3 regions of the Micromonospora sp. NPDC049662 genome follow, and region 3 is predicted to be linked to each of the others. Evidence: riboswitches for the same ligand, from Rfam matches in the RefSeq annotation. Region 3 holds a riboswitch; each other region holds the start of a gene.
The links. A riboswitch is a leader RNA that binds a small molecule or an ion and turns the genes downstream of it on or off. The one in region 3 is predicted to bind S-adenosylmethionine.
Positions count from the first base shown of each region.

Region 1: another riboswitch for S-adenosylmethionine. It lies ahead of AB0J36_RS00920 (hypothetical protein); the one in region 3 lies ahead of AB0J36_RS03770 (aminotransferase class V-fold PLP-dependent enzyme).
Region 2: another riboswitch for S-adenosylmethionine. It lies ahead of AB0J36_RS26120 (ABC transporter substrate-binding protein); the one in region 3 lies ahead of AB0J36_RS03770 (aminotransferase class V-fold PLP-dependent enzyme).

Region 1 covers NZ_JBFAOC010000001.1:228,009-237,970, forward strand. Annotated here, with positions in the region: gene pglW (BREX system serine/threonine kinase PglW) at 1-2,086, opposite strand, end outside; gene AB0J36_RS00905 (hypothetical protein) at 2,532-2,735, opposite strand; gene pglX (BREX-2 system adenine-specific DNA-methyltransferase PglX) at 2,901-6,182, shown strand; gene AB0J36_RS00915 (hypothetical protein) at 6,403-6,624, shown strand; SAM riboswitch class IV at 6,708-6,828, shown strand; gene AB0J36_RS00920 (hypothetical protein) at 6,857-7,069, shown strand; gene AB0J36_RS00925 (hypothetical protein) at 7,066-7,461, shown strand; gene AB0J36_RS00930 (hypothetical protein) at 7,442-7,582, opposite strand; gene AB0J36_RS00935 (hypothetical protein) at 8,261-8,611, shown strand; gene AB0J36_RS00940 (GIY-YIG nuclease family protein) at 8,571-9,317, opposite strand; gene AB0J36_RS00945 (sugar phosphate nucleotidyltransferase) at 9,540-9,962, opposite strand, start outside.
Region 2 covers NZ_JBFAOC010000045.1:30,007-39,968, forward strand. Annotated here, with positions in the region: gene AB0J36_RS26105 (hypothetical protein) at 1-298, shown strand, start outside; gene AB0J36_RS26110 (amino acid ABC transporter ATP-binding protein) at 308-1,042, opposite strand; gene AB0J36_RS26115 (amino acid ABC transporter permease) at 1,039-1,812, opposite strand; gene AB0J36_RS26120 (ABC transporter substrate-binding protein) at 1,858-2,697, opposite strand; SAM riboswitch class IV at 3,015-3,126, opposite strand; gene AB0J36_RS26125 (amino acid transporter) at 3,213-5,219, opposite strand; gene corA (magnesium/cobalt transporter CorA) at 5,354-6,484, shown strand; gene AB0J36_RS26135 (hypothetical protein) at 6,492-6,677, opposite strand; gene AB0J36_RS26140 (2'-5' RNA ligase family protein) at 6,881-7,396, opposite strand; gene AB0J36_RS26145 (DUF664 domain-containing protein) at 7,475-7,984, shown strand; gene AB0J36_RS26150 (NAD(P)-dependent alcohol dehydrogenase) at 8,004-9,050, opposite strand; gene AB0J36_RS26155 (SCP2 sterol-binding domain-containing protein) at 9,309-9,734, shown strand; gene AB0J36_RS26160 (glycogen debranching N-terminal domain-containing protein) at 9,731-9,962, shown strand, end outside.
Region 3 covers NZ_JBFAOC010000003.1:131,966-141,927, forward strand. Annotated here, with positions in the region: gene AB0J36_RS03755 (DUF4031 domain-containing protein) at 1-68, shown strand, start outside; gene AB0J36_RS03760 (metal-dependent phosphohydrolase) at 46-696, opposite strand; gene AB0J36_RS03765 (FUSC family protein) at 837-2,039, shown strand; gene AB0J36_RS03770 (aminotransferase class V-fold PLP-dependent enzyme) at 2,049-3,293, opposite strand; SAM riboswitch class IV at 3,364-3,484, opposite strand; gene AB0J36_RS03775 (PrsW family intramembrane metalloprotease) at 3,508-4,989, shown strand; gene AB0J36_RS03780 (hypothetical protein) at 5,026-5,193, opposite strand; gene AB0J36_RS03785 (co-chaperone GroES) at 5,278-5,616, opposite strand; gene AB0J36_RS03790 (AI-2E family transporter) at 5,775-7,073, shown strand; gene AB0J36_RS03795 (ATP-dependent DNA helicase) at 7,207-9,396, opposite strand; gene AB0J36_RS03800 (DUF402 domain-containing protein) at 9,497-9,962, shown strand, end outside.

The DNA of each region.
Region 1 (9,962 bases), on a different contig from region 3:
CGGTGAGGAACGGGTCGAGGTACGGCGGGGTGCCGGCCTGGAGAGCAGAGGCCGCGGCCCGGGTCAGCGAGAAGTCGAAGAGGATCAGATGCTTGGTGCGGTCGCTGCGGCTTTCCCGTACACCCAGGTTGGAAGGTTTGATGTCTCGGTGGTCGATCCCGGCCTTGTCCAGCGTGACCAGGCTATCGAGCAAGTCCGTTCCGTATCGTTCAAGTAGGTCGATTGACAGGCGGGTACGCGCCCGCAGCGCGGTCGTGAGAGTTTCCGGACCGGCACTTTCGAGTAGAAGGGCACGCCGGCCGCCGACGACGATCGGTCCTTCGAGAACTTTCACGATGCGGGGGGCGTCGAGGCGACGCAGCACCTCCGCCTCATCGTCGAGCCGGGTCGCGGCGGTGTCGTCGAGGGCCACTTTCAGGACACACTCGCCGTTTCCGTCGATGTGCAGATCCTGTACGAGCAGACCCACAGCAGTCGAGCCCTGCCCGAGCCGCCGGATCAGCCGGAAGCGTCCATCGAGGACCGTACCGGGTGTCGCCTCGAGCGGATCGGTCTCCTCGCTTGAGGTCGCGGAGTCGCGCTCGGCTGCGGCGAGCTGCGACAGGAAAGTCGCGACGTCGGCCGTCCGCCGGCTGGGCGCCGGATCGGTTGCTTTGAGGACGAGCGATCGCAACGTCGACGGGACCTGCGGCAGCTCGATCGCCAGGTCGAGGCCGTGCTGGTCACGCAGTCGTTGCTTGAGAGCGCTCCGAGTGGGTGCCGGCGCTCTCCCGGTGATCAGGTAGAAGGCGAGTGTCCCCAGGCCGAAAACATCGAGCCGGATACGGTCGGCGTCTGCGCTCCACGCCCCTTCAGGGGCGGTGAACACCTCGGCCGCTCCCGGTCCGTGATTCGCGAGGGCGGCGTCGACCAGCGAGGTCACCCCGTGGAGGGAAGAGTTGCCGGCCGAGCCGTTCTGGACGCTGCCGGCGCCCTGCCAGTCACCGACCCGCACCTTGACGTCGCTCTGGGTGCCGGGAACCGGACGCACCCAGACCGCGGGCGGCATCAGCCCACGGTGTACGACTCGGTTGTTGTGGGCGTACTGCAGTGCCTCGCCGATCTGGCGAATCATCGACAACTGCGTTGCCAGCGGCACACCCTGATCCTGGCCGGCCAGCCATAGGTCGAGGCGCTGCCACTGCTGGTCATAGGGGTAGACGAGCCCGATGCCGAGTTCGGATTCGACCAAGTCACGCGGGCGCAGCAGCCCGTCGTGCTGCAACCTCGACATGATGCGGAACTCATGCTCCGCGATCTGCCGGGCCGACGCCCGCTCCTGCTGGCCGGCGGCCGGTGGTAGGACTCGGAACCGGATCCGGGCACGGTCCTGCTGGACCACCCGGTGGTAGGCGAGCCAGTCCTGCCAGCCCTCGTCGGAGTCGATGGCCTGGTCCTCAATGACCCAGGACCCCGCCTCACGCTCCCGACGTTGTACGAGGCCGATGCGTTCAAGCAGCTTAACCAGGATGTGTTCCTGGTTTGGGCCGATCGCCCGCCGCCCCGCGGGTTCGAGCACCAGTTCAGATATACCGGCCAGGTTGCTTCGGTCGCTTTGGTCATCCGGGCCGTAGAGGTTGATAGCGCTGGATGAGCTGAGGGCGCAGCGCAGGTCGGGGTGGTGCAGGAACACCGCCTCCTGCACGAACGGGATGACGTCTCGCTCGTCGGGAATCTGAACGTTCTGCTCCTGCGCCCACAGACGCAGCTCGTCCTTCAGCTTGCTCGCGAAAAACTGCGCTTTGCGCCGGGTCAGCTTGAGCGGCGAATCTTCGGGGCGCCGACCGTCGCGAGCCCAACGCTGATCATCGCCGCGGAGGGTGCCAGAGTAGTACTTGAGCTCGATGAGGTGGAGCTGTTTGCGACCGAGCAGAAGTAGGTCGACCTCGTGCCATCGACCCCGCGAATCACGGAACTCGAAGTTCGACCAGGCGCGAAACGGCGTCTCGTCGGGCATGATCGCGCGGACCAGTGCCAACCCTTCGGCTTCGTGCGGAAACTGCGAGGGCGAGACCTCGATCCAGCGGTCCTGCCCAGCCTCTGCCACCGTTCACCCTCCGCACCGCGCCTGGTTCGTCCCCGAACCTACTGCCCCGGGCCGCAGGAGCATACCCGGTCAGTAGCGGGTGGCTATCGTCTCCGCTCCGCAAGTTGCCGCCCTACGAGGGAGATGTACATCTGCGGGAATCGCGTTGGCTGATTGGCCAGAGGGCTTCAGACGGATGGTTGAAACAACGGTGCTGACGGCCGTGCTGGCCGGCTCAGGCCGCTCTTTCAAAGACGTAGAGCCTGTTCGGGCGGCGGAGCCGGGCACTCGAATTCGGATGGTGTTGGCGGGTACGGGCGATTTACAGACGCCGACTGCGGAGCGGGGCGTTTCCGAATTCTGTGCCGAGCGCCTCAGCACATCCGCGAAGGGCCTACCGCGCGAGCGCGGCTGGACCGGCATGGTCCAGCGGCTCGCGGACGACTCGGGCTGCGGATCCGAAACCTCAGGACCGGTCGGACGAAGGAGTGAGGAACGCCGCCATCGCCAGCAGGAGGAGCACGGTGCCGGTGAAGCCGGCGGCCCCGGTGAAGATCCCGGCGACCGGATCTCGCGAGCTCATCCCCGTCAGCAGTCCGGCGGCCGCGCCCACCATGAGGCTGAAGACGATGATCACCGCGAGCCAGAGGGGGCGCGTCGGAGGAGTCATTGCCGATCCGTCCTTTCGTGGTCTCCGGCTGTTCCCGGATGCTTGTCGGGCACCGGTGCACGTCCGTGCCTGTCGAAGGCGAGTGGCGTGCGACGGAGGGGAAGCTGTGGGGGTAGAGTAGCAGTGTTCTAACACGATGCGAATATTCAGGAGGCGGGTCTCAGCGTGTCGACCGCGGAGCTATCCACCCAACTGCGCCGGCTCGTGCGGCTTGTCCAGGAGGACCTACGCACGTCCGGGGCCAGCGACGTCTCGGACGAGCAGGTCGACCAAGCAGCGGTCGGGTGGGTGCTCGCCACTCTGTTCGTGCGGTTCGCGGAGGACAACCGCCTGATCGATCGACAGTCGGCACCTGCGGCGCCGGACCAGCAGCTGCCGTGGCTCCTCTCCCGGTTCGAGTCCTTCGCGGCGGTCGATCCGGGGACCGGGCTGTTCGACCGCAGTCAGAACCCGATCTTCGACCTGCCGGTCTCGGACCAGATGGCCGGCGACCTGGTCGCCTTCTGGAACCGCCCCGACGCGAACGGCGGAATGGCCCAAGACCTCGCCACCACGGACTTGAACACCCGCTTCCTAGGCGACCTCTACCAGGTCATCGACGAGAGCGCCAGCAAGCAGTACGCCCTACTGCAGACGCCTGCCTTCGTCACCGAGTTCATCTTGGATCTCACGCTTGAACCTGCCCTTCAGGAACGTGGGCATGAGGCCCTCCGCCTGATGGATCCGGTCTGCGGGTCGGGGCATTTTGTCCTGGAGGCATTCACGCGGCTGCTCTCCGTCTGGCAGCGGGCCGCTCCTACGGTTGCTGTCGAGGATCTGGTCGGTCGTGCGCTGCGCTCCGTGCACGGGGTAGATCTCAACCCCTTCGCCGTGGCTATCACCCGGTTCCGCCTGCTCATGGCCGCGGTGCGCGCATGTGGCGCCACGAGGCTCAGCGAGGTCGCCCGGTTCGACTGGCGATTCTCGGTAGCCGTCGCCGATTCGCTGGTCGAGGACCCCTTCGGTGGCGACTACGACGTGGTGGTTGGCAATCCGCCCTACACCACCGTGCGGGACAAGATCCTTGACGAGGTCTACCGCGCCCGGTACGACACATGCGTCGGCAGATACGCCCTCACGATCCCCTTCTCGCAGAGGCTTTTCCAGTTGGCTCGGCCCGGCGGCCATGTCGGTCAACTGACGTCCAACTCGTTCATGAAGCGCGAGTTCGGTCGGAGGCTTGTCGAGGAGTTCTTCGGGCACCGGGTCGCGCTCACGCACATCATCGACACTTCGGGCGCGTTCATCCCAGGCCATGGCACGCCCACAGTGATATTGATCGGCCGCAACGAGTCGCCACGTGACGCGGTGCCGGTGCTCACCGTGACCGGACTGCGCGGCGAGCCGGCCGTCCCGTCCGATCCCGCTCGGGCTCCGGTCTGGCGATCGTTGCTGCGACAAACGGCGCATCCCGGTCGCGCCGACACGTGGTCGGCGTCTCGCTACGTCAGCCGAGAGCAGCTCCGTTCGTTTCCGCTGACGATTGCGACAAGCGAGGCGGCCGAGGTCCTCGCGGAGGTTGCCGCTGCGCCACGTCGACTGAACGACTATGTGGCGCGAATTGGATACTTCGCTAACACCGGATCGGACGACATCTTCACCGCACCACGTCACACGTTCGCGACGCTCGGAATTCCTGCTGACGACGCCCTCGTGGGCGTCATCTCCGGCTCCGAGGTCCGGGACTGGAACGCCCAGGCCGACCGCTACGCTTTCTGCCCGTACGATTCATCGGGCGACACCATCTCGATCGAGCAGCACCCCGCGCATCTACGACGGCTATGGCCGTACGGTCTGGTGCTACGGAACCGACCACTTGGTTTCGCTGGATCTTCCGACAAGGGCGGAAGGCCTTGGTACGACTGGCATCAGTTCGTCGGTCGGAGGGGCACCCACGACCGACTGATCACGTACTCCTGGGTTGCCACACACAACCACTTCGCTGCCCTGCACAGGGATGAGGTGCCACTGCACTCCGCGCCGATCATCGAGCTCCCTCCCGACACGGCACAGCGCCGCAGCGACCTGACCGCATGGCTCAACAGTTCCTCAGTCTGCTTCTGGCTTAAGCAGGGCAGCAACAGCAAGGGCAGGCCGGGCCTCGACCAGACGGGCACCGGCGAACCCTGGGACGCCTTCTACGAGATCGCCGCAACCCGGCTGCGCGAGCTCCCATTGCCGGAAAATCTGCGCACCACGTACGCCGATGAGTTGGACCGGCTCGCCCGGGAGCTGTCTGAGGCCACTCCCGCAGCGGTCCTCAGCCACCAGTCCCCGAGCCGCGAAGGCTTTTCCACGGCCCGTTCCCGCTGGGAAGCTATCCGCGCCCGCATGGTGGCCCTGCAGGAGGAACTGGACTGGAAGGTCTATCTCCGGTATGGCGTAACCGAGGAAGAGGGCCTAGTGGCCCCTGCCTCCGCCGTTCCGCCGCTGGCCTTCGGCGAGCGAGCATTCGAGATCGTCATGGCCCGGCAGATGGTCGCCGGCGAGCTGGACACTGCTTGGTTTGTGCGGCACGGCGCTCTTCCGACCACCGATCTGCCCGCCCACTGGCCAGCGTCCTACCGCGAGGTGGTCGAGCGGCGCATCGACGCGATGCAGCGGGACAGTCGGCTGCGGACTCTGGAGCGGCCGGAGTTCAAACGACGATGGGCCTCCCCCGGCTGGGACGCCATGGCGGCCGGAGCGGTGCGGACCTGGTTGCTCGACAGGTGCGAGACGGCCGAGCTCTGGTACGAGAACGCAGACGGCGCAAGGCGTGCACGACCGCGAACAATCGTGGCGCTAACCGAGCTGTTGGGCAAGGACCCCGCGTTCATCCAGGCCGCTGAACTGTACGCACCAGGCCAACCGCTGGTCGACGTCGTGAGAGACCTGTTCGCGGACGAGGTCGTCCCCCACCTCGCCGCCCTACGTTATCGAGACTCGGGCATCGCCAAGCGCGCTCAGTGGGAGGAGACGTGGCGGCTACAACGGGAACAGGACTTGGGTCTTACTGGGCCGGCCCCGATGCCACCGAAATACAGCAGCGCCGACTTCCTGAAGGTGAGCTACTGGCGACACCGTGGCAAGTACGACGTGCCTGGCGAACGGTTCGTGTCCTATGCGCGCTCGGGAGGCGCCATCAAGGACGCCATGGTGGGGTGGGCCGGCTGGCCCGTCGAGGATCGAGCAATGGTGCTGTCCAGCCTCGCATCAGCCGCGCCGACCCGCGAGGACGGCCTTCCGCTGCTCGCCGGGCTGCTCGAGTTGCTGCCGTGGGTAAAGCAATGGTGTAGCGACCAGCAGTACGAGAGCCACCGCACACTGCTAGACGACTTGATGGTCCGGTGGGACGTCACTGAGGAGGATCTACGCGCTTGGCGTCCCGTGAAATCGAAGCGCGGGCGTCCCCGCAAGCACAGCTGATCGATGTAGCCCAGTCAGGCCATCTGACCATCAGAACCACCCACATGATGATTCTTCCGGCTCCACGCTACCGGGCTCTTCACTGACGGACTGGCCCTCGGTACCGATCTACCCGATCCTGCGGGCGCAGTCGAGCGGGTCAGGAAAATCGTCGTTTCAACGGTCAGCCTGCCTGAGGGGGTCTACCGGTTCGGGGACAGCCCTGCGCCAGTTCCGGCAGGTGCTGACGCACGTACGCGCCTCCGGCGACATCTCCCCCACGGCTCTCGACCTACGTTTCAACATCGGCATACTGCTGGTCTCTGAAGACAAGGCCGCCGAGGCCGCGGACGAGCTGCAACCGCTGCACGACGACCTCTGCGTGGTCTACGGCCCAGACCATGAGCTGACCCGGGAAGTCGCGGAACTGCTTGCCCGGCTCCGACTCGCCACCGACGGATAAATCCGCCATCGCCGTCGGCTCTGGTCTCCTCCGCGTGTTGGCCGGGGTTGCTCCCGGCCTCGATGATCTCTATGCTTCCTGGGCGTCAAGAGTGGTCAGCGTCAAGCCTCCCGGCTTGCTGACCCGGCAACCGCGCCACCCGCGCACGGTGCCTCCGGGAGAAGACCAGGCCGACCGCAAGCTGCGGTACGGCAAGAGCGGGTGCCTCGTGGCACCGGAGAGCGAGTTCACCGTGCCATTCGAAGAGCTGAACCTGGCCGCTTTCGCGGTCTGCCTGACCTGTGGGCACCTCCGCGACGGTGCCCCGCACGAGCAGCGGTGCCGCTGCCAGCCCCGTACGCCGGAGTGGGAGCAGCAGTGGCAGGGCCAGGACATCGCCGGTGACCTCGACCTGTGTGTGTTGTGCGTGCGGAACACTGCGGCTGGGCCACGTCGCCGTTCATGATCGAGTGTCGGCCCAGCGGCAGTGCGGCGCGGTGGCCGTACCGTTCTCCGACGACCTGCGAGACGTGTCGGCAGGTCCCGCAGGCCAGCCACGACCACCGGGTTCGGGTGGTCACCGAGACGGCCACGACCACCGAGGTCGCCGCCTCGCTGGTGGATTCCGCGCGGCGTGGCAACGAGCTACGCGAGTGGCAGCAAGTGGAGTTCGCCCGGCTCGCCGAGCCACTACGCCTGACTGCTTCGAGCGTGCCGCTGGCCGAGTGGCAGCGGCAGTCGCCGCCGTCGCTTGGAGCGAGCGTTGACGCCTTCGACCGCTACGGCGTCATGCCCGTCCCCAACGACCTCAGCAGCCTCCGGCAGGCGCAGAACGAATTCATGGCCGCCGCTCGTTGATCGCCAGCCCAGCCGGCTGCTGTTGGTGGTAACCGATCTCGCCTACAGCAGCCGGCTGGTCGTCGCCCATCGACGGTCCGGTGATAACGGGCAGCTCGGATGCCGCGCTGTTCGATAGCATCCGGCCATGATGGACAGTGACGGGCAGCGACGACGGCTCCCGGTGGTCCAAGCATGACCATCATCAGTGGTTGGCCGGCGCTGACCGTGGCTTTGAGCAACAGAGCCTCGCCAGCGAGATTGTTCATTCAGGAGCGGTTCGGCCGCTGGCAGGACCTGCAGGCACGGTATCGGGAATCCGTGGGCTCCCTTGTCGTGCCTGGGAGCCAGGCGAACCCCGGCACCATCGGTTCGGCCTTCGACTGGATGGTGCGCTTCATGGTGCACCCCCGTCCGGATCTGCGCCTGGCACTGCTCGGCGCGCGCACTCCCCCGCTCCGGCACGCGGTCCACGAACTGGCGCGCACGCTGAATTACTCCCAAAGCGGAGACGTGGGGACCGTCCGGTTCACGGGGCCGGCCGCAGGCAGCGAAGCCGACCATCAAGTCGTTGCCCGGGCCTGCTGGGCGCTGGCGCTCCTCACCGACCTATACCGGGTCGGTCCCACACCCGGATCCCCGTTGATGGCCCTGGCCCCAAGGTCGATCACCGCCGAGAAGCTACTTGAGCTCGCCCCACCCGCGGCCCTCGACGAGCTCCAGGCTCTACGCTCCTTCGCCGAGCGGAGCCTCCTGCCGTCCCCTGTCAGCGCGGCATGGCGCTTGGGCCCTCGGGCCGACCTTCGCCGGGTCATCATTGATGAACGCCGACGCCGACCTGATCGCCGCAGGCCTGCTGCTCGAACTCAAGACGAGCCTCGGCAGCAAGCGCCGCGACGGGACACGGCGGTCATCACTGGAAGCGCCGACCATCATGCAGTTGCTCGGCTACGTACTGCTGGACTTTCCTGACGAGGTCGCCATCGAAGCCGTCGGCGTCTACAACGCCCGCTACGCACACCTGACGACGTGGCGCCTACCGGAACTCCTGGCTGAGTTGGCGGGCAGGCCCGTTGATCTAAGGGAGGAACGTGTGGCCTTCCATCAACTGCTCGCCACGGGCGATCACTTCAGTCCTCGCGTCGGAGACCATCTATGTAGCCCTGGATGAGGGCGGACGCGTCGCGGAAGTCGAGGTCGAAGAACTCGCGGTCCTTGCGCACCCGGTAGGGTGCCAATCGATCGTGCAGCTCAGCCTCTACTGACGGAGCATCCGCGACCACCCACAAGGCGCGCACGCCATACGGGATAACGACGCCTGTCGCCCGGTTGATCTCCTTCACCCGCTCCTCGACGGTCCGCTCGGTGTAGCCGATCTTGAGCATCCGAGGCTGCTCGCGAGTCGACAGCACGTAGATGTAGCCAGCTCCTGGCGTTTCACGCGGCTGTTCCCCGACGAGTCCGGCCAGATGGACCTGCACGTCCGCGTCAGTCAGGAGCGTGAGCTGCTTCGCAGCGGTGGCATCGTCGCCATCCCTGATCGCGGTCCGTAGGCGACCGAGCGCATCACCAGCTTGTAGGCAGCGCTTACGTCCAGGGCGGCCCAACTGTTGCCACACGGTGAACCAGTCCCACTGGTCCTGCCTGTGACAGCGCGAGTAGAGCCCCTTGACTTCCGACAGGGCCTCCAGCAGTGACGGGCTGGACGCACTCTGAGCGTTCTGCAGGTAGTCCAGCACGGCCGCTACCGACTGACGTCGTTTCTGCTGAACATCGGGCTTGACGGGAGCCATCCCGAAGCCCCACTTTTGCACGACCTGCACGCGATGGTCTCGAACTGGAGATGCCACGACCGCCTCCTCCTCCCGTAGCTTCATGCGCCGTCGGATGCGGCGAATCCGGCCACCTCAGCAGCGGCCGGAATGAGCGGGAAGAGTATCCAACACGACTCGCTGGCCGCCGAGCCGGAGCCCGTGCGGAAGACCGGCCGTCCGTGCGCGGCGGGGGCCCAGGAGCCCGCAGGGCCGGATGTCGGGCTACCAACCGATGGGGTCAAGGGCATCGGGAAGCTTGGCGACGATGTCGCCGTGCCCCTCAGATCAGTCGCGCGGGCCAGTGACCGTGAGAGCTTGGATTGCGGCTGCAGCGTTATTGGCCGCGAGCCAGCCGGCGGGGTTGCCGCAGTCGTGGTACTGGCCGGTAATGGGTTGGATCAGTACGTCGTGATCGCGTGCGAAGGCAGCGACGGCGTCGGTGGCCTGGTACTCGCCGTTAGAGGCCGGGGTTAGCTTCTGGAAATAGGCCACCGCGTGGGCGGGTAGCAGGGTGCGGCTGATGTTGATGTACGCGGTCGGTTCGCCGTAGCTGTCGGGCTTCTCCAGGAGCTCGTCGAGCAGGTGATGGCCTGCTGCGGCGGTGCGTGGGTGGAGGATGCCGTACCGATGGGCCTCAGCGCCCGGCACCGTAGCGGCGGCGAGCGCAGCCGGCGTGCCGGCGGCAGCCCGGGCGGCCGCGAGGTCGGC
Region 2 (9,962 bases), on a different contig from region 3:
GGATTCCGAGGCGGCGTTGAACGTCTTCGAGTTCACCCTGCTGGAACGGGTCGCCGGGCGGCACTACCAGGAGGCGGTGGCCGCCTACCTCCAGGCGTTGCGGCGCGAGGGTGACCTGCTCGCGCGCCCGCACAAGGTGCTCGACCGACGTCGCCGCAAGGCGTTGTCGCTCGCGTTCGGCGGGCTGGACGACGAGGAGCTGCACCTGTGGGCGTCGGTGGCCTACCGCAACGCCATCCTGGAACTGCTCGGCGACCTGCAGGCGTTCGCCGCGCACCTGCGCCACCAGGCTGGCTGAGCGGTCTCCTCAGAGCACCTGGGCGAGGAAGCTTCGCAGCCGGGGATGCTCGGCCCCCTCGAAGATCCGCTCCGGCGGGCCGGCCTCCAGCACCACGCCCCGGTCCATGAAGGCCACGGTGTCGGCGACCTGCCGGGCGAAGCCCATCTCGTGGGTGACCACCACCATGGTCATTCCGGCGGCGGACAGGTCGGCCATCACCCCGAGGACCCCCTTGACCAGCTCCGGGTCGAGCGCCGAGGTGGCCTCGTCGAAGAGCATCACCTCGGGTCGCAGCGCCAGCGCCCGGGCGATCGCCACCCGCTGCTGCTGACCGCCGGAGAGCTGCGCGGGCCGGGCGTCGGCCTTGCCGGCGAGCCCCACCAGCTCCAACTGCGCGCGGGCGACCTGGACCGCCTCGTCCTGGCCGAGCTTGCGCAGTCGGCGCAGCGCCAGCGTGACGTTGCGCAGCACGCTCAGGTGCGGAAAGAGGTTGAACTGCTGGAACACCATGCCGACCCGCTGGCGTAGCGCGTCCGGGTCGTCCCGCAGCACGCTGCGTCCGTCCAGCAGCACGTCGCCGCGGTCGGGTTCGATGAGGCGGTTGAGCGTACGCAGCAGGGTGGACTTGCCCGAACCGGACGGTCCGATCACGCAGGCCGTCGCGCCGCGGGGCACGGTCAGGTCGACGCCGCGCAGCACGCGGTTCGGCCCGAAGGCCAGGTGGACGTCGCGCGCCTGCACGCTCACCGAGGTCGTGGTCATCGCCGGTCTCCCTGCGTCGTGGCGGGCAGCGCCGTGTCGTCGTCCTCGTCGTCCGGCGCGGTGGCCGGGCGGCCGTGGCGCAGCCGCCGGTCGATCCAGTTGACGAGGTGGGTCAGCGGGACGGTCAACGCCAGGTAGAACAGGCCCGCCAGCAGCAGCGCGGATTCGTTCCCGGTGGTGGCCGCGTAGTCCTGCCCGATCCGGAACAGCTCGCGCTGGCTGGCCACCAGGCCGAGGAAGTACACCAGACTGGAGTCCTTGATCAGCGCGATGAGCTGGTTGACCCAGGCGGGCAGCACCCGCCGGATGCCCTGCGGGATGATCACCAGCCGCATCGCGTCGGCCCAGGAGAAGCCGAGCGCCCGGGCGCCCTCCAGTTGGGCGGCCTCCACCGACTGGATGCCGGAGCGGAAGATCTCCCCGATGTACGCGGCGGCGATCAGCGACAGCGCGAGGATGCCCAGCGGGTACGGTTCCGGTCCCCAGACCCGCATGCCCAGCGGCGCCAACCCGACGCCGATCAGCAGGATCGTCGCCGCGGCCGGCAGCCCTCGGAACACGTCCGTGTAGACGCGCGCCGGCCAGCGTAGCCACCGACTGCGGGAGATGCCGGCCACGGCCAGCAGCAGACCCAGCACCGTGCCGAGCAGGGCGGCGGAGACCGCCAGGATCAGCGTGTTGGGCAGCCCGACGGTCAGCATCTCGGGCAACGCCTCGCGCATCGCGTCGACGTCGAAGAACGTTTCCCAGAGGGTGCTCAACGGATCCATCGTTCGCCTCTCCTGCCGCCCTGCTCGCTCGTCACCGCCGGCCGCTCAGGAGGCGGCCGACGCGGACGCCGACGGTTGCGCCGACCCGGACGCGGACGGGGCTGTCGCCTTGCCGCTGCCCGGCTTGAAGTCCGCCGGGATCGGCCGGCCCGGGTAGTACTGCGCCTGCAACCGGCTCCAGGTGCCGTCGGCGATGACCTCGTCGAGGGCCTTGTTCAGCGCCTCGCGCAGCTTGTCGCTGCCCTTGGCGACGGCGTACGCGGTCGGCGCCGGGCTGAGCTGCTTGGCCGCCACGGTGATCTTGCCGTTGCTGTCGGCGGCGGACTTCTCGCCGATCTCGGCCGGTGCGATCCAGGCGTCGGCCGTGCCCGCCTTGAGCTGGTTGATCGCGCCGTTGTAGTCCGGCACGCGGACCGGGTCGAGCTGCTTGCCGGTGGCGTAGTCGTCCTGGACGGTGCCCTGCACCACCACGACACGCTCGCCGGTGAGCTGGTCGAATCCCTTGATCGGCGAGCCGGCCGGCACGTCCAGCCCGAAGTAGCCGAAGTCGTACCCGTTGCCGAAGTCGACGGTCTTCTTGCGCGCCTCGGTGATGGTGATCGAGGAGCTTCCGACGTCGAACTTGTGGTTGTTGACCTGGGAGAGCAGCGCGGAGAAGTCGGTGCCGACGAACTCCACCTTCAGGCCGAGCTTGCCGGCCACGGCGGTCAGCAGGTCGTTGTCGAAGCCGGTGAACTTGCCGTCCGTGAGGTAGACGTTGGGTGGGGCGTCGGTCAGCGTGCCGGCCCGCAGCACACCCGGCTGCGCCAGACCGTACGGGTTCCCGCCGCCACTTTCCGAAGAGTCACCTCCACCCGAGCAAGCACCCAGCAAACCAACGGTCAACAAAGAAACCCCAACAGCAACAAAACGAGAAGAAATACGCATAACTAACTCCAAAGGGATGCGTCGATCCCGTCGATCATGAAGTTATTGCCGCGACACGCCGGTCAGGCGGGCAACAACTTCATGATCGACGCGAAGAAGGGTGGGGCGGGGTGGGGAGGGGTCAGCGCTTTAGGCGGCGGTACACGCCGCGCTGCGCATTCGCATCAGGTCCACGTGGCGGCGCCGGGTCAGGGCCGGCGTACGCCGGACGGCCGGTGGCGTGGGGCTGAGGATGTGCATGCGGTCTCCCGGGTCTTGGTGCTGACCTGGGTGCCAGGCCACGCTTGCACCGACGTCCCGCCGGTGCCTGGTCTTCACCCGGGGCACCCCACCGCGGAGGAGGGTTGCCGGCCAGCGAGCCGGGGCTTCGCGCTGGCACTCATGACCTGCGCCGAGGCTAGCAGCAGCCACCGGTCGGTCGTCCAGCCGATATGACCACCCTCACCGGCCGCGACCCGCGCTCGGCGAGCCGGTCAGCCGGCGTGCACGTGGGGCCGGCGCGTCCGGTCCGGCTCCTGGCGGCGCAGGATCTCCCGGGTGACCGAGACGATCTCGCCCTGCCCGAACGCCAGGTAACGCAGCACGTTGCGGGCCGGGCCGCCCTCGGTCCACTCGAAGTAGATGTGGGGGCGGCGCGTGCTGCGGTCGCGGATCTCCAGCAGCAGCGCGGCCAGCGCGTTCGGCACCGAGGAGCTGGCCAGGCTGAGCACCGGGAAACGGTCGTGCGCCACGCTGCCGCGTACCAGCAACCCCGTCTCGAAGTCCGACGGATCGGTGACCCGGACCTCGACGAAGATCACGTCGCTGTCGTCGGGGAAGTCGTTGTCCGCCATGGTCTGGGCCAGCTTGTCGCGGTACTCCGCGAGGTCGCGGCGCTCCGGCTCGTGCGCGACCAGGCGGATGCGACGTCCGGAGCGCTCGTCGATCATCGCGCTCGCCAGCTCGTCGAGCTGGACGCGGTCGACCCGCAGCTCGAACGCCCGCGACACCCGCGACAGCGCCGACACCAGGATCATCGCGCCGATGAAGCAGGCGGCGATCTTCACGCCGTCGGGCCGCTCTGCCACGTTCGCCACGGTGGTGTAGACGAACGCCACCGTGATGACCCCGAACGCGACCGCGCGACCGCGCTGACGCCGCCGCCGCGCCGCGAGCGTCACGGCCGTCGCCGCCGAGGTGATCAACACCAGAACCCCGGTGGCGTACGCGCCGCCCTGCGCGTCGACGCTGGCGGAGAAAATGATCGTGATGAGGAACGCCACGCCGGTGAACACCAGGACCAGCGGCCGGACCGCGCGAGCCCACGTCGGCGCCATGCCGTAGCGGGGCAGATACCGGGGTACGAGGTTCAGCAGCCCGGCCATCGCGGACGCCCCCGCGAACCAGAGGATCGCGATGGTGGAGAGGTCGTAGACGGTGCCGAACACCCCGCCGAGATGCTGGTGGGCCAGGTAGGCCAGTGCCCGGCCGTTGGCGGCCCCGCCAGGCCGGAAGGCCTCGGGCGGGATCAGCACGGTGGTGGTCACGCTGCTGGTGATCAGGAAGACGCTCATCGTCGCGGCGGCCGTGGTGAGCAGCCGCCGCGCGCCCCGGATGCGGCCCAACGGCCGGTCCTCCGAGTCTTGGCGGTCCCCTCGGATGTGCGGCATCACCGCCACCCCGGTCTCGAAACCGGACAGACCCAGCGCCAGCTTCGGGAACACGAGCAGGGACAGCCCGACCACCAGCAGGGGATCCCCGTGTCCGGTGGTCAGGGCGTTCGTCCAGTCCCCGACCGCGCTCGGGTGGCTCACCACCCGCCACAGCGCGTCGGCGATCACCACCGCGTTCAGCGTCAGGTAGACCGCGACCAGGACGACGGCGATCCCGATGGCCTCGCCGAACCCCTTGAGGAACACCGCGCCGAGCAGCGCCACCAGCAGCAGCGTGATGACCACCTCGTGACCCTTGAGGCCGCTGGGCAGGAACGGGTTCTCGTCGAGGTGGGCGGTCGCGTCGGCCGCGGACAGGGTGATGGTGATGATGAAGTCGGTGGCCGCGAAGCCCAGCAGCACCAGCACGAACAGCTTGCCCGGCCAGTAGCTGAGCAGGCGTACGAGCATCGCGATCGAACCCTCGCCGTGCGGGCTCTCCACCGCCACCCGCCGGTAGACGGGCAGCGCGCCCAGCAGCGTCACCAGCACCAGCACCAGGGTCGCCACCGGCGAGAGCGCCCCCGCCGCCAGCGCCGCGATCCCCGGCTGGTAGCCCAGCGTCGAGAAGTAGTCGACGCCGGTCAGGCACATCACCTTCCACCACGGGTGGTGGCGCTGCTCGGGTGGGCGACCGCCGGGGCCCTGCGGCACGGGCTGCTGCGACTCGTCGGCGAGCAGCCAGCGCCGTACCCGGTCGGTCCGCCGGCCGGCACGCCTGTTCACCTCCACCGGCGTCACCCCCGTCCCGCCCATGGTCACCGCGAGTATCCGCCGTGTGGTCGCCATCCGTCCGGCGGTGTGCGGAAACCGTCCGTCGCGTGCACCGGCCCGGGGCCCCGGGTTTCGGGTCGTAAGCACCGGGGAAGCAGCGCCCCCGTCCCGAACCCCGGGCCGGGCAGCGCCGGGAGGGGAGCGGGCTCGTGGTTGGTGGCCGCCGCTTCCGCCGGGGCGACGGCTTCGGCCGTCAGCTCGACGAGCACGAGGCCCGGGTCGGGGCCGTCCCGCCCGCACAGCCGGGGAGCCCGTCCACCGGCCGTCTGGTGGACAGCGCGGTCTACATCCGCGGACACCGGTTCGCCTCACCGGCCGGTCTCGCCGAGACGTACGCCTGCCTGCAGACGCAGGACCACGCGATGGCCTGGATCGGGTTGTACCGCCCCGACATCGACCAGATCTCCTCGTTGGCGCGCGAGTTTCGTCTGCACGACCTGGCGGTTGAGGACGCGATCAACGCGCACCAGCGGCCCAAGCTGGAACGGTACGGGCACACCCTCTTCGTGGTGCTGCGCGCCGCCCGCTACGACGACCTGCGGGAGGAGGTGGAGTTCTCCGAGCTGCACCTGTTCATCGGGCCCGGTTTCGTGGTCACGGTCCGGCACGGAGAGGCGCCCGACCTGGCCGCGGTACGACGTCGCATGGAGGCCGACGCGCCGATGCTCGCCCGGGGCCCCGAGGCGGTGCTGTACGCGATCCTGGACCAGGTCGTCGACGGGTACGCGCCGGTGGTCGCCGGGTTGGAGAACGACATCGACGAGATCGAGACCCAGGTGTTCGGTGGTGACCCGAACGCCAGCCGGCGCATCTACGGGCTCAGCCGGGAGGTCATCGAGTTCCAGCGGGCCGCCCGCCCACTGCTGGGCATGCTCGACTCCCTGGCGGCCGGCGCCGGCAGCTACGGCACCGACGAGGAGCTGCGCCGCTACCTGCGTGACGTCATCGACCACCTCACCCAGGTGGTGGAGCGGGTGGACGGGTTCCGGCACCTGCTGCAGAACATCCTCACCGTCAACGCCACGCTGGTCTCGCAGCAGCAGAACGAGGAGATGCGCAGCCTCACGGCCGCCAGCTACGCGCAGAACGAGGAGTTGAAGAAGGTCTCCTCGTGGGCCGCGATCCTGTTCGCCCCCACCCTGATCGGCACGGTGTACGGGATGAACTTCGTGCACATGCCCGAGTTGAACTGGCGCTTCGGCTACCTGTTCGCGCTCCTGCTCATGGTGCTGGTCTGCGGCACCCTCTACCTGGTCTTCAAGCGCCGCGGCTGGCTGTGAACGACGCTCACTCGATGCCGCGCAGGATGTGCCGCTCGTCCTCGAGGTCGTCGTCGCCGGCGCCGATGCGACCGAGCAGCACGGCGGCGGCCCAGATGGTCAGCGGGGTGGCGGCACCGGTCAGGCCACCGCCGGTGCGGTCGTGCTTGGTCTGGCTCCGCTCGCTCCGCGGTGGCCTGCGCTGAGCCTGCATGGGCCCTGCCTCTCGTCGTCGAAGCCGTCGCGGGCGACGCGGTGTGCCCCGCGCGCCCGGCCGGGCGACCCGCGCACGCGGGTCGCCACCGGTACGGCATCCACGTCGAACCATCCCACGTCGGGCCGCGTCCGCACCCCCTGTTTTCGGTTTCCCGACTCAGGCCCGCCAAACCGGACAACTTGCCCGGCGGCCGGGCCTGCTCAGCGCAGCGGGTGGGCGATACCACGGGCGTGGTCGGTGAGCGCCGCGCCGACCACGGTCGCCGTCAGCGGCAGCACCTCCAGACAGCGGCGCACCGCGGCGGCCATCAACGTGTTCGGCACCCGCATGGACAGCGTGCAGTGCGGCACCCAGCGCCCCGGCTGGTAGTGCTCGACCAGTTCGATACCGGCGGCGGCGAGTCGGCCGTGCACCAGCCGGTGATGCGCCAGCAGTTCCGCCGTCGGCGTCGGACCGAGCCACAGCACCCGACCGACAAACTGCCCGGCGTGCTGGAAGTCGAGGCGCAGCGGAGCCGCCACGACCGTTCCGCTCAGCGCCTCGGCCACCCGCTCCGGGTCGAAACGGGGCGCCACCGCGAGGGACACGTGCGGGCGGTGACGCTGCTGGAGCAGCGAGCGCATGCTCTGCACACCCTCGGCCTCCAAGGCGTCCCACAGCACCCGGATCCGCCGCGTGGCGTCCGGGTCCAGATACAGCTCCAGCGCGGCGACCACGTGATCACGGTAGCGGCCGAGGTTCGGCCGTCGGTGGCCGGCGGTACGGTGATCCAAGACCCACCAGGAGGCGTACCCGTGGACGTGAGTGACCTGCTGACCGAGACGTACGACCGGCTGCCCGACCTCGTCCGCGCGGCGGTCGACGGCCTCACGCCGGAGCAGCTGCGCTGGGCGCCCGCCGAGGGGGCCAACTCGATCGGCTGGCTCGTCTGGCACCTGACCCGCGTCCAGGACCACCACGTCGCCGACCTGCTCGACGCCGAGCAGATCTGGACCGGTGGCGACTGGGCGGGGCGCTTCGGGCTCGTCGCCGACCCGCACGACACCGGCTACGGTCACACGCCCGCCCAGGTCGCAGGGGTACGGCCGGAGAGCGCGCAGGCGCTCGTCGACTACTACGGCGCGGTCGCGGCGCGTACCCGATCGTTTCTCGCCGGCTTGCGCCCGGCGGACCTGGACCGCATCGTCGACGAGTCGTGGGACCCGCCGGTCAGCCTCGGCGTGCGGCTGGTCAGCATCGCCGACGACGACGCGCAGCATGCCGGCCAGGCCGCCTACGTCCGGGGCCTGCTCGAGCGCGGCTGACGCCCGGCGTCTGCCGGGCTCACGGCACGATCACCGCCCGGCCTTCGAGCGTCCCGTCGCGCATCTGCCGGTACGCGTCAAGCGCGTCCTCCAACGCGAACGTGGTGATCTTCGGCCGGACCAGGCCCCGCGCGCCGAGGTCCAGCACCTCCACCAGTTCGGGCCGGCTCCCCCAGTACGTCGTCGCGATGCTCACCTCGTACGGCACGGAGAAGAACGAGACTCCCAGCGTGCCCCCACCGATGCCCACGATCGTGAGATCACCCACGGTGCGGGCCACCGCCGCGCCGAGCGTCAGGGTGGCGTCGCTGCCGACGAAGTCCAGCACCACGTCGGCGCCCCGCCCACCGGTGGCCCGCCGGATCTCCTCGGTGGCCTCGGGGCCCGGGGTGACTGTGCGGTCGGCGCCGTACTGCCGCGCCAGGTCGAGCGCCTCGGCGCGGGTGTCCACGGCGATCACCCGCGCGGCCGTGGTCGCCTTGAGGATCTGCACGCCGACGTGTCCCAGCCCCCCGACGCCGATCACGACGGCGGTGCTGCCCGGCGGCAGGTTCGGCCAGGACCGCCGGATGGCGTGGTACGGGGTGAGACCCGCGTCGGTCAGCGGGGCGGCGTGCACCGGGTCGAGCCCGTTCGGCAGCGGCACGAGATGCCGCGCGTCCGGGACCAACTGGTACTCGGCCATCCCGCCGTCCAGGCCCAGCCCACCACCTCCGCTCGGCACCGGCGCGCCGGCCGGGTTCTCGCAGTACGGGTCGATGCCGAGGCGGCACCGGGCGCAGGTGCCGCACCCCCACGAGCCGAACACCGCCACGGGCTGCCCCACCGTCAACCCGGAGACCCCGTCGCCGAGTGTGTGTACCCAGCCCGCGTTCTCATGCCCGAGGGTGAACGGCGGATTCCACGGCATCGCGCCCGGCTCGAACTCGTCCATCAGGTGCAGATCCGAGTGGCAGGCACCCGCGCCTCCGATCCGTACCACCACCTGACCTGGACCTGGCGTCGGCTCGGGAACCTCGACCAGCTCCGGTGTCGACTTCCACTCCCGCAGCCGCAGCGCCCGCATGTCGACCCCCCCTTGCCGTCGCCGTCCTGGCGTCGCTGCCTGCCCACCACCCCCCGTGCCAAACAAACCCAACCCTCCCCGCCCCCGAGTCCCCGCGCGATCTTGCAGTTTCTGCTGTCGATTCGCGTTCTCTCGACCGATATGTCACCACCGAAAGTGCAAGATCGCGGGGGCGCGGAGCTCGCGGGTTCACCCGATTCGGGTGACTCCCGATCACCCTGGCGCGAGGGACTCTGCGGGGATGCGGGAGGGGATGTGATGGGCACGACGGCGACGAGCTACCTGGAGCACCTGGAGACGGGCCGGCCTTTCGACCTGCCCGAGACGATGGCCGGGACGCTCCGGCTGGACCTGCGCGACGACGGGTACACCGAGCACTGGTACCTGACCGTGGCGGACCAGCACATCCGGGTCAGCCGCTCGGCCGACGACGCCGACCTGGTCGTCCGCGCGCCCCGGGCGGTCTTCGACGAGTTGGTCAACGGTGACCTGCCCCCGGGCACGGCGCTGCTGCGCAACGAGCTGACGCTGCGGGGCGACATGCGGCTGCTGCTGGTGCTGCGGCGTGTCCTGCCAGGGCCGAGGGGCGCCCGGCACCCGCGCGAGCTGGGGCGGGCCGCGTTGGCCCGGCGGAGCGCGCCGGCCGGGCGGGCGGCGACCGGCGGGCCGGACGGCCGGCCATGAGGCAGGAGCTCGTGCACGTCCTCGCCGGCAACGTGTTCGCCATCAGCGACGCCCAGGGTGACGTCGAGGTGGATCCGCAGGCGCCCGTCGGGCTCTTCGCGTTCGACACGCGCTTCCTCTCGCACTGGGTGCTGACCGTCGACGGCGAGCGGATCAACGCCCTCTCCCGGGACGACATGACGTACTTCGAGACCCGGTTCTTCCTGGTGCCCGGCGCCGCGAGCCACT
Region 3 (9,962 bases):
TGGTCCGGCTGCTGCGCGACGCCGGGCTGCGCCGCCCGAAGCACCTCAGCGGTTCGCCGGCCCGGTGAGAGTTACCAGCTCACGACGAAGATTGTCGCGGGCCGAGGCCTCCCACCGTTGCGCCAGCGGCGGCAGCCGGAACAGCGCGGGCAGTTCCAGCAGCCCGGTGAGAACGCGGGCCCGACCGGTGCGGAAGGCCGGGTCGGGCACGTGCGCGTACTCCCGTCGGATGGCCGCCGCGTAGCGGTCGTAGGCGGCCGGCGGGCCGGCCAGCACGGCGAGGTCGGCGTCGCAGAGCAGCGCGCCGTCGTCGTCGTCCGCCGTCACCCGGTGCCCGGCGGTGAGCAGGACCAGCCGACGGACCTCGGCCACCGCGGGTTCGGGTACCCCGAGCCCGGTGAGCAGGCTCCCGGCCAGTTCCGCGCTGTCCCGTTCGTTGGCGTCACCGGCGGCCCGGGGGTCGTAGACCGCGTCGTGGCACCACGCTGCCAACCGGACCAGGTCCGGCCGTTCGGCCAGCCCGGCATGGCGGTCCACCACATCGAGTACGGCGGCCAGGTGCGTGACGGTGTGGTACTGCCGGTGCGGCTCCCGCCAGCGGGCGAGCAGCCGCTCACCGGCCAGAGTCGCGTGCTCGTCGGTTTCCGCGCCGGCGGCGCGGACCGCCGCCCGCCACCGTTCCAGCAGATCGGCCACCGTCCGAGTCTGCCGCATTCGTCCGCACCGCGCGCCGGCGGGAGGATTCAGCGGGTCTGCCACGGGTAGTCGCGCCCATGGCGGTGGCCCGGGACAAGAGACCTCCGACGGTGCGGCGTGTGCCGCTGCGCGACGGACTGGTGGACGTCGACGGAGCGCGTATCGCCGAGGCCACCGAGCAACTCAAGCATCGCAGCCGGGCCACCCTGCACGACCGGCTGCACCGGGTGCGGATGGCCGGTGGGCTCGCCGTCCAGGCCGGGTTGGCGGCCGGCCTGGCGTACCTCGTCTCGCACAAGGTGCTCGGCAACCCGCAGCCGGTCTTCGCGCCGATCTCCGCGGTCGGCACCCTGGCCGCGTCGGTGGGTCAGCGGTTCCGCCGGACCGTGGAGCTGATCGTCGGGGTGGGCGTCGGGGTGGCCGTCGGCGATCTGCTGATCTACTTCCTCGGCACCGGCGCGTGGCAGCTCGGTCTGGTGGTCACCGTGGCGATCCTGCTCACCATCTTCGCCGGGGCGAGCGTGGCCATCGTCATCCAGGCGGCGGCCACGGCGGTGCTGATCGTGACGCTGAGCCCGTCCACCCAGAATCTGGAGATCCCCCGCTTCGTCGACGCGTTCCTCGGCGGCGGCGTCGCGTTGCTGGTGACGGCGGTGCTGCTGCCGTTGAACCCGCTCCGGGTGATCAACCGGGCCGCCCGGCCGGCGCTGGACCTGCTCGCGGCGCAGCTCGACGCCACCGCCGACGGCCTGCGCTCCGGGGACCGCGCCACCATCCAGCGGGCGCTGGAACGGCTGCGCAACAACAAGGACGAGCTGGCCACCCTGAGCGAGGCGATCGAGGGCGCCAAGGAGACCGCCACCCTGTCGCCGGCCCGCTGGCACCGCCGGGACGAACTCGTCCACTACGCGGAGGCGGCCGACCCGATCGACCGGGCGATGCGCAACTCCGGCACCCTGATCCGCCGGTCCGTCACCCTGATCGAGGACGACGAGCCGGTGCCCGACCCCATGCCGGACGCGATCGGCCACCTCGCCGAGTCGGTCCGGCTGCTCAAACACGAGTTCGCGGCGGGGGAGGAGCCGCAGAAGGCGCGGGAGCGGTCGCTGCGGGCCGTCAGCGAGGCCGGCCGCGCGTACGGGGAGGGGGTGGGCTTCTCCGGCAGCGTCGTGATCGCCCAGATCCGCACCACGGCCAGTGACCTGCTGGTGGCCTCCGGCATTGAGCAGGAGGAGGCGAACCGCTGCATCCGCACCTCCTTCGGGGACCAGGAGCGGCCGGTGGGTGAGCCCGCCGAGCCGGGCGACGCGCCGAAGCCACCCACCGCCCCGCCAGTCGGCTGAGAACGCGCCTCAGGCCAGCTCGGCGAGCGCCGCAAGGAGCCGGTCCACCTGGGCGGCGGTGCTGCCCAGACCGATGCTGGCACGCAGCGCGGTCGGCGGCAGATCCCTCCGGCCGGTACGCGAGGCAGCCTCGTCGAGCAGCCGCCGGGCCAGCGGGTGGGCGCAGAACAACCCGTCCCGTACGCCGATGTGGTGCTCGGCGGCGAGCCGGGCGGCCACCGTGGCCGAGTCCTGGCCGGCGACCACGAACGACACGATGCCGACCCGGGGCGCGTCCGGGCCGAAGGTCCGCAACTCCACGACGTGCGGCAGGGCCGCGAGGCCGGCGCGGAGCCGGGCCAGCAACGCCTGCTCGCGGGCGGCGAGCGCGACCCGGTCGGCGTCGGTCAACGCCGCGCACACCGCCGCCAGCGCCACCGCGCCGAGCAGGTTGGGGGTGCCGCCCTCGTGCCGGGCCGGACCGGTCGCCCAGGTCACGTCGTGGGTGGCCGGCCCGACGTGGCTGGTGGCCCCGCCACCGGCGAGGTACGGCGGGGCCGCGTCCAGCCAGTCCGCCCGGCCGACGAGCACACCCGCGCCGAACGGGGCGTACAGCTTGTGGCCGGAGACGGCCAGGTAGTCCACGTCGAGCGTGCGCCTGTCGACCGGGACGTGCGGGGCGAGCTGCGCCGCGTCGAGGACGATCCGGGCGCCGTGCCGGTGGGCCACCCGGGCCAGTTCGGCGACCGGCCACAGCTCACCGGTCACGTTGCTCGCCCCGGTCACCGCGACCAGCACCGGCAGCGCGGGGTTGCTGTCGCGGCGCAGTTCGGTCAGCGCGGCGGCGAGATCGCGTACCGCCCCGGCCGGGTTGGCGGGTACCGGCAGGCGTACCGAGCCGCGCGGCCAGGGCAGCAGGTTCGCGTGGTGCTCACCGGCGAAGGTGACCACCGTCGTGCCGGCCGGCAACGACCGGGCCAGCAGGTTGAGCGCGTCCGTGGTGTTGCGGGTGAAGACCACGTGGTCATCGGCGCCCGCGCCGAGGAAGTCGCCGACGGTCTGCCGGGCCCGCTCGTAGGCCAGCGTGCAGCGCCGCGACAGCGCTCCCGCGCCCCGGTGCACGCTGGCGTACCAGGGCAGCAGTTCGGTGACCGCGTCGGCCGCGGCCCGCGCGCACGGCGCGGTGGCCGCGTAGTCGAGGTTGATCTCGCCGGGCACGCCCAGCACGTCGAGCGCCGCCGACGGCGGGGACGCGAGAGCGGGCAGGCTGGGCAGCGAGGGTACGAGGGTGACGGACACGCCGGAACCTCCGGGGTCAGGGACCCCGGGTATGGCATCGGGACGGGGTCCGCGCTTGCCCAGCACGCCGATCGGGCTGGGCCCGGTCATCACCCGGGGCACCCCACCGCGAACTCGACGAGGGTTGCCGGCCAGCAAGCCGGGGCTTGACGCTGGCGCTCGTGACCTGCCGGCAGCATAGCGGCTGTGGATGCGACCGGACCAGCCGGCGGGGGATGGCTACGCTGACCGCATGGCCGACACCCCGCCCGGTGCACCCCTGCCGTCGCCGCCGCACCCGCCCGCGGTTCCGCCCGCCGGCACGTCACCCGGGATGCCGCCGCGCCGCTTCGGCTGGCTGCGGTTCCTGGTGCTGGCCGGGGTGGTGCTGCTCATCGCCGCGTGCGCGGTCTTCATGGTCGTCCGCCTCGGTCAGTCGCTCGGCCTCGACGCGCTGCTCATCGGGGTGGGCGCCGCGATCCTGCCGGTTCCGGTGCTGGTCGCCTGCTTCCTCTGGCTCGACCGGTACGAACCGGAACCCCTGAAATACCTGGTCTTCTGCTTCGCCTGGGGGGCGTTCGTCTCCACCGCCGCCTCGCTGAACGTGAACGAGTTCGCCGCCGGACGATTCGCCGACTGGGGGCTGCCGGACGCGCTGACCGGCGTACTGGTGGCGCCGTTCATCGAGGAGTTGACCAAGGCGCTCGGCCCGATCCTGCTGCTGGTGTTCCGCCGCCGGGAGTGGTCCGGGATCACCGACGGCCTGGTCTACTGCGGGCTCTCCGCGGTCGGCTTCGCCATGGTGGAGAACATCCTCTACCTGGGCGGGTACGGCTACGCGGCCGGTGCCGACCGGTACGGCCCGGCGACCGGCACCCAACAGGTGATCGCCATCTTCATCGTGCGGATCCTCCTGTTCGGGTTCGCCCATCCCCTCTTCACCTCGATGACCGGCGTGGGGCTCGGCGTGGCCTCCCGGAGCGCCGACCGGCGGGTCCGGGTGCTGGCCCCGATCGCCGGCCTGCTGCTCGCGATGATGCTGCACGGCACGTGGAACCTGCTGCCGACGCTCACCCAGGCCACCGGCGAGGCCGTGATCATGCTGTACGGCTTCCTGGGCCTGATGGTGCCGGTGTTCTTCGGCGTGGTCGGGCTGGCCGTGTGGCTGCGCGCCTGGGAAGGGCGGCTCACCGAACGGACGCTGCCGGACTACGTACGCGCCGGCTGGTTGAGCCCACCGGAGGTGGCCGCCCTGAGCAGCCTGGGTCGTCGGCACGCCGCCCGGAGCTGGGCACGCCGCGTCGGCGGCGACGCCGGTGCGCGTGCCATGCGCGGGTACCAGCTCGCTGCGACGCGGCTGGCCCTGCTGCGGGACGGGACGCTGCGCGGTCTGGACCGTAAGCCGTCCGACCGGGAACGGACCGCCGTCGAGGAGCGGCAGCTCCTGGAGGCGATCACCGCGTACCGGTCGTACTTCGTGGGCCGCGACCCGCAGGCCCCGGTCGGTGTCTGGGACGGTAGCCAGTACCACCTGCGCTTTCCGGACGGCACGCAGCGATCGGTGTCCGCGCCCGACGAGCCGGTGGTGCCCATTCCGGTGGTGCTCGCCCCGCCGCCCCCGGTCGGCAACTATCCGCCGCCCGGTTGGCACGGCCTGCGCCCCGCCGCGCCGTGGCCGCCCGGTAACGCCTGAGCGCGGGCGGGCGGTCTCGCGGCGCGGCCGGCGGGGTCAGGTCATCAGGGTGGTGAGGAAGTCGCCGAGTCCCTGGGCCATGGCGATCAACGCCGCCCCGATCCCCTTGAACAACTGCGCCGCGCCGTCCGGCCGGAACGCCATGAAGTAGATCAGGAACGCGACGCTGCCCCAGGTCAGCAGTTTCTTCACGAATACCGGCATCGTCCCTCCCCAGGGCAACGGTCGCCGGCTGGCTTCCCGTCGTACGGTCCGACAAACGAAGCGGTCGGGCCCGGGGCGGGGCGGCTACAGGTAGAGGCCGGTGGGGTCGTTCTCGATCCGCTCGGCGGCCACGGCGTGCACGTCGCGCTCGCGCAGCAGCACGTACCCGCGGCCGTGCAGCTCGACCTCGGAGCGGTCGTCGGGGTCGAAGAGCACCCGGTCGCCGGAGACGATGGCGCGGACGTTCGGCCCCACACCCACGGCGGTGGCCCACGCGAGGCGCTTGCCGACCGCTGCGGTCGCCGGGATGACGATTCCTGCGGTGGAGCGACGCTCGCCCTCGCTGCCCTCCATCCGCACCAGCACGCGGTCGTGCAGCAGGCGGATCGGCAGGCCGGAGTCGAGATCCTGGTCGGCGGTCACGGGGCAGACGCTACCGTGTCGCAGCTGACCGGCCGCCGGTGGTTACGCCCATGGTCGTGCGGGCATTGTGTGGCGGAACTGCCCTACGGTGTCGGGAACGGACGTATGCTGTCCGACCTGTCGCCGTGGGCGGACGACTCTTCTGCCAGGAGGTGCGCTTGAGCCGCTTCGAGCGGGTACGCGGGCGGCTGCGCCGCGCCTACCAGTCAGAAAAGAAGTCGGTACGCGCCGCCCAGGAGACCCCGAGCGACGCGCCGGAGACGCCCGGCATCGCCTCGCCGGCCGTCCCCGGGCCGGCCGCCCCGGCGCAGGCCACGGTCGTCGGCGCGGAGCCCCCGGTGGACCTGCACAGCTCGACGTCCAGCCGGGACGACGCCGACGTGCCGCACGGCCTGCGGATCGCCGCCGCCTGGTGCTGGCGGCTGATCGTGATCGGTGTGGTGGCCTGGGCGCTGCTCCGGATCGTCGGCACGGTCCGGATCGTGATCATCCCGTTGGCCATCGCGTTGCTGCTCTCGGCGTTGCTCGCGCCGGCCGTGGGTTGGCTGTTGCGGGCCCGGCTGCCCCGTTCGCTGGCGACGGCCGTGGTGCTGGTCGGCGGTCTGGCGGCGGTCATCGGCACGCTCACCCTGGTGGTCAACGAGTTCATCCGGGGCGTTCCGGAGCTGAGCCAGAAGTCTTCCGAGGGCGTCCGGCAGATCCAGAACTGGCTGAAGACGGGCCCGTTGCACCTGTCCGACACCCAGCTCGACCGGTACATCGACGAGGCGCAGGGCTGGATCAACGACAACACCTCGAAGTTCACCAGCGGCGCGCTGAGCACCGCGGCGACGCTGGCGGAGGTGCTGACCGGCACGCTGTTGGTGCTGTTCGCGACGTTCTTCTTCCTGCGCGACGGCAACAAGATCTGGCGTTTCGTCGTCCGGCTGCTGCCGGTGGCCGCCCGCTGGAAGGTCGACGACGCCGGCCGGGCCGCCTGGCAGACCCTCGTCGCGTACGTCCGCGCGACCGTGCTGGTCGCCTTCATCGACGCCGTCGGCATCGGCATCTTCCTGGTCATCTTCGACGTGCCGTTCGCCTTCCCGCTGGCCGCCCTGGTGTTCCTCGGCGCGTTCATCCCGATCGTCGGTGCGGCGCTCTCCGGCGGTGTCGCCGTGCTGGTGGCGCTTGTCGACAGCGGCCCGGTCACCGCGCTGATCATCCTGGGCGCCGTGATCGGTGTGCAGCAGGTCGAGGGGCACGTGCTCCAGCCCATCATCATGGGCCGGGCGGTGGCCATCCACCCGCTCGCGGTGATCATTGGGATCGCGGCCGGCGTGGTGCTCGCGGGCATCACCGGCGCGCTGGTCTCCGTCCCACTGATCGCGGTGCTGAACACCGCGGTACGCCGCCTCGTCGCCCGGACGGTCCCCGACACCCCGCCCGACGCCGTGGTCGTCGCCTCGCAGGCCCCCTGACCGCCCGCCCCCACCCCCGGACTCCGCGATCTTGCACTTTCGGTGGTGACAATAGGGCCCAAAAGCACCATATCGGCAACCGAAACTGCAAGATCGGCGCGGAGTTCGGGGCCCGAGTCCGGGGCGCGGGCTTTTACGTGGTGGCCAGGCGTTTCAGGGCGCCGCGGGCCACCTCGGGGCGGGTCGTGTACCAGAACGGGGGCAGGGAACGGCGCAGGAAGGGTCCGTAGCCTCGGGCGGTCTCCAGGCGTGAGTCGAGCACCGCGACGACCCCCTTGTCGCCGGTGGCTCGGATCAGCCGGCCCACGCCCTGCGCGAGGCGTACCGCGGCGATCGGCACGCTGACGGCGGCGAACCCGGAGCCGCCGCCCGCGTCCACGGCGGCGGCGCGGGCCGCCGCGAGCGGCTCGTCGGGCCGGGGGAAGGGCAGCCGGTCGATGACCACGAGCTGGCAGGCGTCGCCCGGCACGTCCACCCCCTGCCAGAGCGACATCACCCCGAACAGGCAGCTCGACCGCTCCTCGCGGAACCGGCGGACCAGCAGCGGCAGCGCCTCCTCGCCCTGCAACAACACCGGCAGGTCGGTCCGCGCGCGCAGCAGCTCCGCCGCCTGCGTCGCGGCCCGCCGGGAGGAGAAGAGCCCCAGAGTACGACCACCGAGCGCCTCGACGAGCCCGAGCAGCTCCTCACCGGCCGCGTCGGGCAGCCCGGAGACGCTGGGCCGGGGCAGGTGCGCGGCGACGTACAGGATGCCCTGCCGTGCGTAGTCGAACGGCGAGCCCACGTCGAGCGAGCGCCAGCCCGGCCCCTCGGTCGCCGGGATGGTGGTGGCGTCGGCCAGCCGGCGGCCCGGTGCCTCAGCGGCCGGGCGACCCGCGCCGGTGCGGGCGGCCTGCGCGGCGGCGGCGGGCGACGCCGGAACCGGCGGCGCGTCCAGGCCGAGGGCGCGGGCCACCGTGTCGAACCGACCGCCGAGCGCCAGGGTGGCCGAGGTGGCGACCACGGTGCGTTCGTCGTACAGGTGGGCGGCGAGGGTGCCGGCGACCGACAGCGGTGCGACCACCAGTGCCCGTCGGTTGCCGCTGTCGTTCTTCTCCACCCAGGCCACGTCGTGGTCGGCCTCTTCGAGGAGCCGTTGGGCGGTGGTGGAGAGGTCGTCCATCGCGGCCTTGGCCTGCTGCTTGCGCACCGGATCCGGGTCGTCGGACTTGATGTCGCCGATGGCGTCCAGGGCGGCGCGGGTGGCCGAGTCGAGCAGGGTGCACGCCTCGCGCAACGGGGTCGGCAGACCGGCGGTGAGGCGACCGGCCGGCGCCTCGGCCAGCCCGACGGCGAGGGCGTCACCGGCGGCGACGAGCGCGTCGGCCGTCTCCGGGCGCAGCAGCGGGCGGGCCCGCCGGGTGGACCGGTCGATCATCTCCGGCACCAGCTCGGCCTGGGCGGCGGAGGAGACGCGGTCGGCCAGCTCGTGCGCCTCGTCGACGATCAGCAGCTTGTGCGGCGGGACGATGTGCCGCTCGGCCAGCATGTCCACCGCGAGGAGGCTGTGGTTGGTCACCACGATGTCGGCCTCGCGGGCGCGGGCCCGGGACGCCTCGGCGAAGCACTCCGCGCCGAACGGGCAGCGGGTCGCGCCGACGCACTCCCGCGACGGCATGGAGACCAGCCGCCACGCCTGGTCGTCGACGCCCGGGTCCAGCTCGTCGCGGTCGCCGGTGTCGGTCTTCTCGGCCCAGTCACGCAGGCGCTCGATCTGCTTGCCCAGCCGGCCGGCCTCGCCGAGCCACTTGGTGCCGCCACCGGGGCGGGTGGCCGGGGCGTCGAAGAGGGTGTCCTCCGGCTCGTCGGCGGTGGAGTTGTCCAGTCGGGCCAGGCAGAGATAGTGGTGGCGACCCTTGAGCACCGCGAACGTGGGCCGGCGGCCGAGCAGCGGCTCGACCGCGTCGGCCAGTCGGGGAAGGTCGTGGTCGACGAGTTGGGACTGCAACGCCAGCGTGGCCGTGGAGACCACCACCGGGCCGTCCACGGTGAGGGCCGGCGCGAGATAGGCCAGTGACTTGCCGGTGCCGGTGCCGGCCTGCACGAGCAGGTGCTCGCCGCTGGTCACGCAATCCTCGATGGCGGTGGTCATCTGCTGCTGGCCGGGCCGCGCGGTGCCGCCGGGGACCGCGCCGACCGCCGCCGCGAGCAGCTCCGTGCCGCTGGGCCGGGCGCCCCGCCGCCGGCCTGCGCCACGGGCCGAGGGGGTGGCGGAACCGGTGGCGGTGCGGGGCGGAGTCACCGTGCGACGGTACCCGTCGCCGCCGACACCGACCGCGCCCATCCGCCCGCGTGGCGCGTACCCGCCGTCGGCTCCGCCGGCCGGCGCCGTCCGGTTACGGCGGCACTACGACGTGTGGGCGCTATCGGTTAGGGTGCGAATCATGCCGAGCGACGTGGTCCGAGTGATCTACCGCAAGTACGACGGCAGCGCCCACCGCGACTACCCGGCCCGCCGCCTCGCCGAGGACGACCTCGGCGTCTGGCTCGGCGTCCCGTTCGGCACCGAGTCGGTCTACCACGGCCGGCCGTCGGTGGAGAAGATCCCCTTCGTCCTGCTGGTGCCGCACCACGCCTGGTGGACGTGCATGTTCAACCCCCCGCCGCGCACCAGCGAGGTCTACTGCGACATCGCCACTCCGGCCCGTTGGGAGTCCGACGACACCGTCCACCTGATCGATCTCGACCTGGACGTGGTCCGCCGGCGGGCCACCGGCGTGGTGGAGCTGCTGGACGAGGACGAGTTCGCCGAGCACCGGGCCCGCTTCGGCTACCCGGACGACGTGGTGGTCGAGGCCGAGGCGGCGGCCCGGTGGTTGTACGGCGCTCTCGGCGACGGCACCGAACCGT